3 linked regions of the Syntrophotalea carbinolica DSM 2380 genome follow. The protein of the gene in region 1 interacts with the protein of each later gene in a pairwise test. Links are inferred from orthologs where the notes say so. Each region holds a gene or a part of one and is shown in the gene's direction. Other genes may lie near its edges.

Region 1 (2,907 bases):
ACGGTTGACGGCCGCAAAGTGCTGACCAATCTGTCGGGACTTGAAGAGCAGGATAAAAAGCGGTTGTTGGCCGAGGCCCTTAGTGAATTGATTTATATGGAATGTATGGCTGCTCAGCGTGATCTCGGGCAGGCCGAATCCGCCCGCCTGATCCAGAAAGTTCAGGAAGTGCCAAGGCGCGTCAATAAGCTCTTGGTTAAAAAACAGTTTTCCGAAGGATGATGTCATGCTTGTCGAAGCGCGTAAAAAATTGATCTTTGCCCTTGATGTCGAGTCGGGGGCATCGGCGGAAGAATGGGTGCGGCGCCTGCGTGGCAAAGTCGGAGTATTTAAAGTCGGCAAACAGCTCTTTACCCGATGCGGGCCCGATGTGGTTCGCATGATCCGGGACCATGGCGGCGAGGTTTTTCTCGATCTGAAATTCCATGATATTCCCAATACCGTTGCCAAGGCCGCCATTGAGGCGTGTCGTCTCGGGGTGCGCATGTTCAATGTGCATGCCTTGGGTGGGCGTGCGATGATGGCGGGGGCAGCCGAGGCGGTGAGAGAATACTTTGCCGCCGGTGAGGATGTGCCGCCGTTGCTCCTGGGGGTTACGATCTTGACTTCTTCCAGCGAAGAAACGTTGCGGGAGGTCGGTGTCGACAGGCCTGTCGAAGAAATGGTACCTCGCCTGGCATGTCTGGCGAAGGGGGCAGGGCTCGATGGCGTCGTAGCCTCGCCGCGGGAAGTCGGCTTGATACGCCGGGCCTGCGGGCGCGATTTTGCTATCGTGACACCGGGGGTGCGGCCCTCTTTCGCGGAAACAAACGATCAGCAGCGCATTATGACCCCGGGTGAGGCGATTGCTGCCGGATCCGATTTCCTGGTGGTCGGTCGGCCCATCGCTGCATCCGAAGATCCGGTGGGCGCTGCTCAGCGTATCGTGGAAGAGATGGCAGCCGCGTTGGAAGAGGGCTGAATCTGTGGGTAGTCTCATTTACGGCGTAAATCCTGTTCTGGAAGCGCTTAAGAGTCGACAGCGCAAGCCTTTGGAGTTGCTGGTGCTGCACGGCGCGGAATCGTCGCGGCTTTCTGCTGTATGCGAGGCTGCCCGTGCTCGTCGCGTAGCCATTCGCTCCCTGGATCGCCGCGAGTTGGATGCTCTTGCCGAGGGCGCGCGCCATCAAGGGGTGGCGTTGCGACTGGAATCCCAATCGGTGATAGCGCTTGAAGATCTTTTGGATCTCTGGCGAAATGCCGGCGGCAAAGGGGTGATTCTGGTGCTCGACGGCATTACCGATCCACATAACCTCGGAGCATTGGCAAGGTCGGCGGAAGCTGTAGGCTGCCAGGGGATCGTTCTTCCCAAGGATCGGAGCTGTCCCATTACAGCCGCTGCCGAAAAGGCATCGGCCGGTGCTTTGGCGTATCTTCCGGTATGCCGCGTGACGAATGTCGCGCGTTCTTTAGAAGTTTTCAAGCAAGCCGGATTCTGGGTGTATGGCCTCGCCGGTGACGCTGGATCGCAAAGTCTTTACGATACCGACCTGCGCGGCAACGTGGTGCTGGTTGTCGGCGGTGAGGGAAAGGGCTTGCGGGATAATGTCAGAAAGCACTGTGATGCGCTGCTGGCGATTCCTATGCGCGGTCAAGTCTCTTCTCTCAATGCTTCCGTTGCCGGTGGTGTAGCGCTGTTTGAGGTTCTTCGTCAGCAGACGGTTTGAGGCTGTAAGTCGCTGTCCGTGGGGTGACTGCCGGGCAGTCAGATTGTTGTTTTTTGAAAAGATCGTTTTTTTTGGAGAAAAGAGTTGACAGGCAGGGGGTGGATGGACTATACCTTTGCTCCGTTCGCCGCAACGAGCATGGGCGAAAAAACTGCTTGCAATTTATATCCAATAGGGTTATAAAGCGCATCTGTGCCTGGCTGGCGTAGCTCAATTGGTAGAGCAGCTGACTTGTAATCAGCAGGTTGCGGGTTCAATTCCTGTCGCCAGCTCCATCAAAAGGACGGGCAGCAGACACAACACAATCTAAGCGTGTCCCCTGGAGGGGTTCCCGAGTGGCCAAAGGGATCAGACTGTAAATCTGACGTCGTAGACTTCGGAGGTTCGAATCCTCCCCCCTCCACCATTTGAATACTTGCCGAATGAGACTGTGGCAAGGTTGCCAGGAGGCCCTGACGGGCCGGTCGTACTGGAGTCTTGGTCTTAGTTAGTTCAACAAATAGCTTCGAATGAGGAATGGCTTTGAAGGGCGGGAGTAGCTCAGTTGGCTAGAGCATCAGCCTTCCAAGCTGAGGGTCGCGGGTTCGAGTCCCGTTTCCCGCTCCAGATTCATGTCGTTCCGCGCGGTTGCAAATTGCTTGGCCCACATAGCTCAGTTGGTAGAGCGCATCCTTGGTAAGGATGAGGTCACCGGTTCAAATCCGGTTGTGGGCTCCATTTTGCGGGCCTTTCGCGTTGCTTGTTTTTGAAGTATACTTTGTTTCGGTTATGCCATATCCTGGCTGTCCTAAAGACACAGACTATATCGCTAAGAGTTTAAAGAGGGAGGTTACTCCATGTCGAAAGCAAAATTTGAAAGAACTAAGCCCCATGTAAATATCGGCACCATCGGTCATGTTGACCATGGTAAAACAACCCTGACTGCAGCTATTACACAGACTATGGCTGCACGTGGCCTGGCCGAGTTCAAGGCTTTTGATCAGATCGATAACGCTCCTGAGGAGCGTGAGCGTGGTATTACTATTGCCACCGCTCATGTCGAGTATCAGACCGATACCCGTCATTATGCCCACGTTGACTGCCCTGGTCATGCCGACTACGTCAAGAACATGATCACCGGTGCTGCGCAGATGGACGGTGCCATTCTGGTTGTGTCCGCTGCTGACGGCCCCATGCCTCAGACTCGCGAGCACATCCTGCT
Region 2 (3,017 bases), 340 kb from region 1 along the record:
CCGCATGCGCCGCTACGCGCAGCAAGGAACTCGATAAGCTGACCAACGCGGTTAAGGCCGGCAACAAGCTGGGCCTGCTGGTTCATGCCGGTCACGGATTGACGTATTTCAATATTCAGCCGGTCGCAGCTATCGGCGGCATTCGGGAATTCAATATCGGCCATAGCATTATTTCGCGAGCCGTTCTGGTTGGTATGGACCGGGCGGTGCGGGAAATGAAGGATCTGGTCGGCGGGGCCTGACATGCCGTATCTGAGCGGGTTGGGTAACGATCTGGTGCGCATTCAGCGTTTTCGGAGGTTTCTGGAGGCCGGGAAGACCGCCATCCTTGAACGGTTGTTCACCGAGGAGGAGCGAAGCTTCTGCCTGGCCAAGAAAGATCCTGCGCCCCATTTCGCCGTACGGTTTGCCGCCAAAGAAGCCTTTTTGAAAGCTCTTGGAACCGGACTGCGTTATGGTATCCGCTGGCAGGATATGGCGGTGGTGCGCAATCCGGAGGGGAAGCCCGACCTGGTTCTGGATGGCGAGGCCGCCCGCCTGTTTGAAGACCGTGGCCACGTCCGTCTGCTGCTGTCGTGCAGCCATGATGGGGATTACGCTTTTGCCACTGTCGTGTTCGAGGGTAACTGATCCGCTTTTGTCTCCAATCCGGAAAGGGATATGATCATGCTGAAAGCCCGTGATATCATGACCAGCGAAGTACATACGGTTTCCATGGAAACCAGCGTCGATGAGCTGGCCCGTTTGTTTGTCAAGACCGGGGTCAGCGCCATGCCAGTGGTCGATTCCGAAGGCATGTTGCAGGGTATCGTGACGGAGACCGATCTCGTTGCCCAGGATAAGCCCTTGCATATCCCGACGGTCGTATCCCTGTTCGACTGGGTCGTTTATCTGGAGAGCGAAGACCGTTTCGCCGAGCAGGTAAAGAAAATGACCGCCCAGAAGGTGCGGGAAATCTGTACCACCGATGTAGCGACCTGCTCGCCTGACGAACCGGTTTCCCAGGTTGTCGCCGTGATGCTGGAAAAGTCGGTACATATGGTGCCGGTGGTGCAGGAAGGTAAACTGCTGGGGGTCGTTGCGCGGCTCGATATCATTCGCAACATGGAGCTCTAAACCGTGTCGGAGTGGATTCTCGATACCGCCTCGGCGGAAGAAACCAGACGCCTCGGCCGTTGTTTGGGCCAGGTGATCAAAGATCCTGTCGTGCTGCTTTTGAGCGGTGACCTGGGCGCGGGTAAAACCTGTCTGACCCAGGGTATCGCCCGCGGCTTGGACATTCCTGAAAGCGAGCCGATCGTCAGCCCGACATACACTTTGATGAATTTGTATGAGGGACGTTTGCCGCTTTATCATTTCGATCTTTACCGGCTGGCGGATCCCAGCGAACTGGAGGATCTCGGGTTGGAGGAATACCTGCCCGGAGACGGGGTCGCCGTGGTGGAGTGGGCCGATCGTTTTGACGATCTGTGCCCGACCTATCTTGCTATCCGGATTCAGCATCGGGGTCCCGATATGCGGGCCATTCGTTTTTGCGCTGTCGGTCCGACGGGCGAGACTCTGTTGGAGGCGTTGCAATCCGTTTGGCAATCGCAGGGTTGAAACCATGCCTGCATCCACAAACGGGATTGTTTGTAAAAAGGCAACCAGGCTGCATTCTATCGGCTTTGGTTTGCCATGTGAAATACGGATCGTATAAGCAGGTTGACAGGCCGGAGACAGTCTCGGATTCAGGACTTTCGAGACGTTTCCATGGGGTGGGGTTGCTACCGCATTCTGCCTGAACGCCTGGTTTTCCATATTGAAAAGGAGGAAGGGGACTATGGCCCTGGTAGTACAGAAGTATGGGGGGACATCGGTCGGTGATGTTGACCGGATCCGCAATGTCGCCCGGCGCGTTGCCAAAACCTACGACGACGGAAATGACGTGGTCGTGGTTGTGTCGGCTATGTCCGGAGAAACCAATAAACTGGTGGCTCTGGCCAATGAATTATGCGATTTTCCCAGTGAACGTGAATATGACGTACTGGTGTCGACGGGCGAACAGGTGACTATTGCTTTGCTTTCCATGTGTTTGCAGTCCATGGGTTACAAGGCAAAAAGTTATCTGGGCCATCAGATTCCCATCTTTACGGACAGCACTTTCAGCAAGGCGCGTATCGAAAGCATCGACGACAAGAATATCCGTGAAGATCTCAATAACGGCACGATCATTGTCGTAGCCGGTTTCCAGGGTATCGACCATGACGGCAACCTCACCACCCTGGGACGGGGCGGTTCCGACACCTCCGCCGTCGCGGTGGCCGCCGCTCTTAAAGCCGATGTCTGTGAGATTTATACCGATGTGGACGGCGTCTATACGACCGATCCCCGGATTGTGGCGGATGCCACCAAAATCGAGAAAATTTCCTACGACGAGATGCTCGAAATGGCTTCCCTCGGAGCCAAGGTATTACAGATACGTTCGGTGGAATTCGCCAAAAAATACGGCGTGATCGTGCACGTGCGTTCCAGTTTTAACGATAATCCAGGGACCCTGGTTACCAAGGAGGACGAGGATATGGAAACCGTTCTGGTTTCGGGCGTTACATACAATAAAGACGAAGCGAAGATTTCCGTGATGGGTGTGCCTGACAAGCCTGGTGTCGCCGCCAAGCTGTTCACTCCCCTGACCACTTCGAATATTACCGTTGACATGATTATCCAGAATGTGTCCAACGACGGACTTACCGATCTGACTTTCACAGTGCCGCGCGGCGATTTCAAGAAGGCTCTCAAGGCCGTCGAGGAAACCGCCCGGGAAATCGGTGCGGCCGGTGTGCGCAGCGATGAAAATATCGCCAAGGTATCCATTGTCGGGGTCGGAATGCGTTCCCACTCCGGGATTGCCAGCAAGATGTTCCGGGTTCTTTCCCAGGAAGGTATCAACATCCAGATGATCTCAACCAGCGAGATCAAAGTTTCCTGTGTTATTGATGCCAAATATACGGAATTGGCAATTCGTGTACTGCACCAGG
Region 3 (3,009 bases), 150 kb from region 1 along the record:
TCCCCAAAAAGAAATCCTTCAGGCTGGCACGACCGGTCAACAATGCGATATCGACATCCCCTACGCGCAAATCCGTACCCGTAATTTCGGGGCCCTTGCTATTGACCGCCTGCTTGATAATCGGGCCGATATTGGACACCCCGACAACGACAAGCACCACCAGCGCTGCCAACCCTACGCCTACTGCCACATACCACTTTTTCACGTAAGTTCTCCTTTGATAGATATTCTTGCAAAGAATTTATGAGAGATTATATAAGCAAGTTTCTTTTCAGGTCAAAAGCTTCTTATCCCGTACAACCGATAACCCGATAATAATCTGTCCGGAAAAAGGAGCCGTTCAGGGCCTTCCGTCAAAAGCTAAGTTTTGCAAAGAGCTTATTCATTTCAGGATGTTTTGACTCGGGCCCGGTGGTGGGATATTATCGGAAAGTAAAAAAACCGTTCCTGCGACAGCCGCCAGCCAATACCGTTCACAGCCTGACGGACATGAACAAAGACGCTCTTAACCAACCGAAGCCATACAAGGATCCTTTCAAACGTCTGGAACGATCCGATGCACTGCCGCATTTTCGGACTGCCGGATCGCCCGGAGACAGCGGTTACGGGGGAAACTAGCGATGAAAGTCAGCAATGTTGTTCAGATGCGCGCCATGGATCGCGCCGCCATCGACCGGTACCGGATTCCCGAAGAAATTTTGATGGAAAACGCCGGTCAGGCAGCCTTTTCCGTCCTGGGAAGAATGGGGCCCCTGGCAAATCGCACCTTCGTCATCCTCTGCGGTCTCGGCAACAACGGCGGAGACGGCTTTGTCGTGGCCCGTAAAATCCACTCGGCCGGCGGGGTGGCCAAAGTTCGGATACTCGGCGATCCGGCCCGTTTTAGCGGCGCCGCACACCTTAACCTGGAAATCCTTCGCCAGCTGCCGATGGACATCCGGCAACTCGATAATTCAGAGGGGATCTGCACGGAACTCGCCCACTGCTCCACCGTCATCGACGCCATCTTCGGCACCGGTCTTAGCCGCGGAGTCAGCGGCCTGCATCGCGAAGTAATCGAGGCTGTCAACCAGTGCGGTAAACCCGTTCTGAGTCTCGATATCCCTTCCGGCGTGCAGGGCGACACGGGGCAGATACTCGGCTGCGCCATTCGTGCAGAGCATACGGTGACTTTCGGACTGCCCAAAATCGGCAATCTGCTCTACCCGGGCTTTGCCCTGGGGGGCCAGTTGCACGTCAGCCACATCAGTTTTCCGCCGGAACTGTATCGCAGTGATGATTTGAAAATCGCCATCAATACGCCATCCCCCTTGCCGCCCCGCGACCAGACCGGGCATAAGGGCAGCTTCGGCCAGGCGCTGTTCGTTGCCGGAGCCGCCGGTTATCTTGGCGCACCCTGCTTTGCGGCCCTCGCCTACCTCAAGGCCGGTGGCGGTTACAGCCGCCTTGCGGCGCCGGCGGCCATCACCCCTTTCATCGCCATGAAGGGAAGCGAACTGGTATTTTTGCCGCAGCAGGCTACGGATTCGGGCAGCATCGCGCTGTGCAACCGCGATGCGCTGTTGCAACAGGCCAATGCCCTCGACATGACCATACTCGGTCCCGGTTTATCCCTCGATCCGCAAACTCAGCAACTGGTACGGGAGCTGACAGCAGGCATCGACCGCCCCCTGCTGCTCGACGGCGACGGCATTACCGCGATCTGTGCGAATCTGGATCTGGTACGCCAACGACAGGCTCCCACCGTACTGACCCCCCACCCGGGAGAGATGTCCCGACTGACGGGGAAAAGTGTCGCCGAGCTGGAACAAAACCGTATCGAAGCCGTCCAGCAGGCCGCTATCGATCTCAATGCCACCATCGTCTTGAAAGGTGCGCACTCCCTGATCGGCTGCCCGGACGGACGCGTCTTCATCAACCTCAGCGGCAACAGCGGCATGGCTTCGGCCGGTTCCGGGGATGTGCTCACCGGCACCATCGCCGCCATGCACGGACTCGGCCTGAATACCGAGGAAGCGGTCTGCAAAGGCGTCTTCCTGCACGGCGCCGCAGGTGATCTTGCGGCAACCGCACAGGGCGAAGACGGCATGACCGCCCAGGATATTCTTGAGCATCTCCCGCTTGCCCTTAAACATGAACGCCAGGAATGGCCGGCGGAATTTTTGCGGCGTTACGCCGGACCTTGTCCGGCATAAGGTGGCGTTGCAAATGGCCCCCGCTATACTGTGAAATGAGTTTTGCCATGGACACGACTTTGATTATAGGCATTATCCTGCTAGGCGCTTTGGTCGGCGGAGAACTCGCGCATGTCGTCAAACTGCCTAAAATCACCGGATACATTATTGCGGGCATCGCCCTTAACCCGCGCCTTGTGCCGATCATTCCCCGGGATTTTACCGATCACACCGAATTCATTACGAACCTGGCTTTGGCATTCATCACTTTTTCCGTCGGCGGTTCCTTACTTTTTCCGCATCTGAAACGTCTGGGTCGCAGCATCGTCTGGATTGCCGTAGGGGAAGCGCAAACCGCCATGCTGGCCGTCGGCATCGGCATCTTTACCGCCGGATATCTGATGGGTTGGCCGAACCCGCTGCTTATGGCGATGCTTCTGGCCCCCCTGGCTACGCCCACCGATCCGTCGGCAACGCTGGCGGTGGCCCACGAATACCAGGCCCGCGGAGACGTCACCACCACCATCATGGGCGTAGCGGCCCTGGACGACGTGCTGGCGATCCTCAACTTTTCCCTGGCGACAGGCCTTGCCGGACTTTTGTCCGCCGCGCCGGGCACCAATCTCGGCACGTTGCTCTGGCATCCGTCCAGCATGATTCTCACCGGTGTCGGCATCGGCATTGCCGGAGGGTGGGCATTCAACATCCTGACGGAACTTTTCCGCCGGGAGACGGAAGGGGCCTTGATCGTTCTGATCTTTGCGGCGCTGACGCTGGTTTTTGGTACCGTCCGACTCTTCGGCGGCGATGAGTTGCTCGGCACATTGTGCATGGG

What was found.
Region 2: the proteins of rlmB (region 1) and tsaE interact in binary tests that used the Escherichia coli proteins (3 or more experiments, as listed by UniProt). The link is inferred for Syntrophotalea carbinolica DSM 2380 from one-to-one orthologs.
Region 3: the proteins of rlmB (region 1) and PCAR_RS03540 interact in binary tests that used the Escherichia coli proteins (3 or more experiments, as listed by UniProt). The link is inferred for Syntrophotalea carbinolica DSM 2380 from one-to-one orthologs.

What each region holds. Positions count from the first base shown.
Region 1 is NC_007498.2:832,828-835,734, forward strand. What follows is about bases 86-2,835. They hold rlmB (23S rRNA (guanosine(2251)-2'-O)-methyltransferase RlmB), read left to right. Parts: upstream 86-965; coding sequence 966-1,706; downstream 1,707-2,835. Other genes in these bases: PCAR_RS04170 (DUF4388 domain-containing protein), read left to right, coding at 86-222; pyrF (orotidine-5'-phosphate decarboxylase), read left to right, coding at 227-961; tuf (elongation factor Tu), read left to right, coding at 2,543-2,835. Outside these bases: more of PCAR_RS04170, read left to right, coding at 1-85; more of tuf, read left to right, coding at 2,836-2,907. UniProt on the Escherichia coli protein: Specifically methylates the ribose of guanosine 2251 in 23S rRNA.
Region 2 is NC_007498.2:1,175,863-1,178,879, forward strand. What follows is about bases 1-2,860. They hold tsaE (tRNA (adenosine(37)-N6)-threonylcarbamoyltransferase complex ATPase subunit type 1 TsaE), read left to right. Parts: upstream 1-1,119; coding sequence 1,120-1,602; downstream 1,603-2,860. Other genes in these bases: PCAR_RS05830 (pyridoxine 5'-phosphate synthase), read left to right, coding at 1-242; acpS (holo-ACP synthase), read left to right, coding at 244-630; PCAR_RS05840 (CBS domain-containing protein), read left to right, coding at 667-1,116; PCAR_RS05850 (aspartate kinase), read left to right, coding at 1,823-2,860. In the rest of the region: more of PCAR_RS05850, read left to right, coding at 2,861-3,017. UniProt on the Escherichia coli protein: Required for the formation of a threonylcarbamoyl group on adenosine at position 37 (t(6)A37) in tRNAs that read codons beginning with adenine.
Region 3 is NC_007498.2:682,398-685,406, reverse strand. Bases 56-2,907 are described here. They hold PCAR_RS03540 (bifunctional ADP-dependent NAD(P)H-hydrate dehydratase/NAD(P)H-hydrate epimerase), read left to right. Parts: upstream 56-620; coding sequence 621-2,195; downstream 2,196-2,907. Other genes in these bases: PCAR_RS03535 (cation:proton antiporter), read left to right, coding at 2,243-2,907; PCAR_RS03550 (AsmA family protein), read right to left, coding at 56-205. Also shown: more of PCAR_RS03550, read right to left, coding at 1-55; more of PCAR_RS03535, read left to right, coding at 2,908-3,009. UniProt on the Escherichia coli protein: Bifunctional enzyme that catalyzes the epimerization of the S- and R-forms of NAD(P)HX and the dehydration of the S-form of NAD(P)HX at the expense of ADP, which is converted to AMP.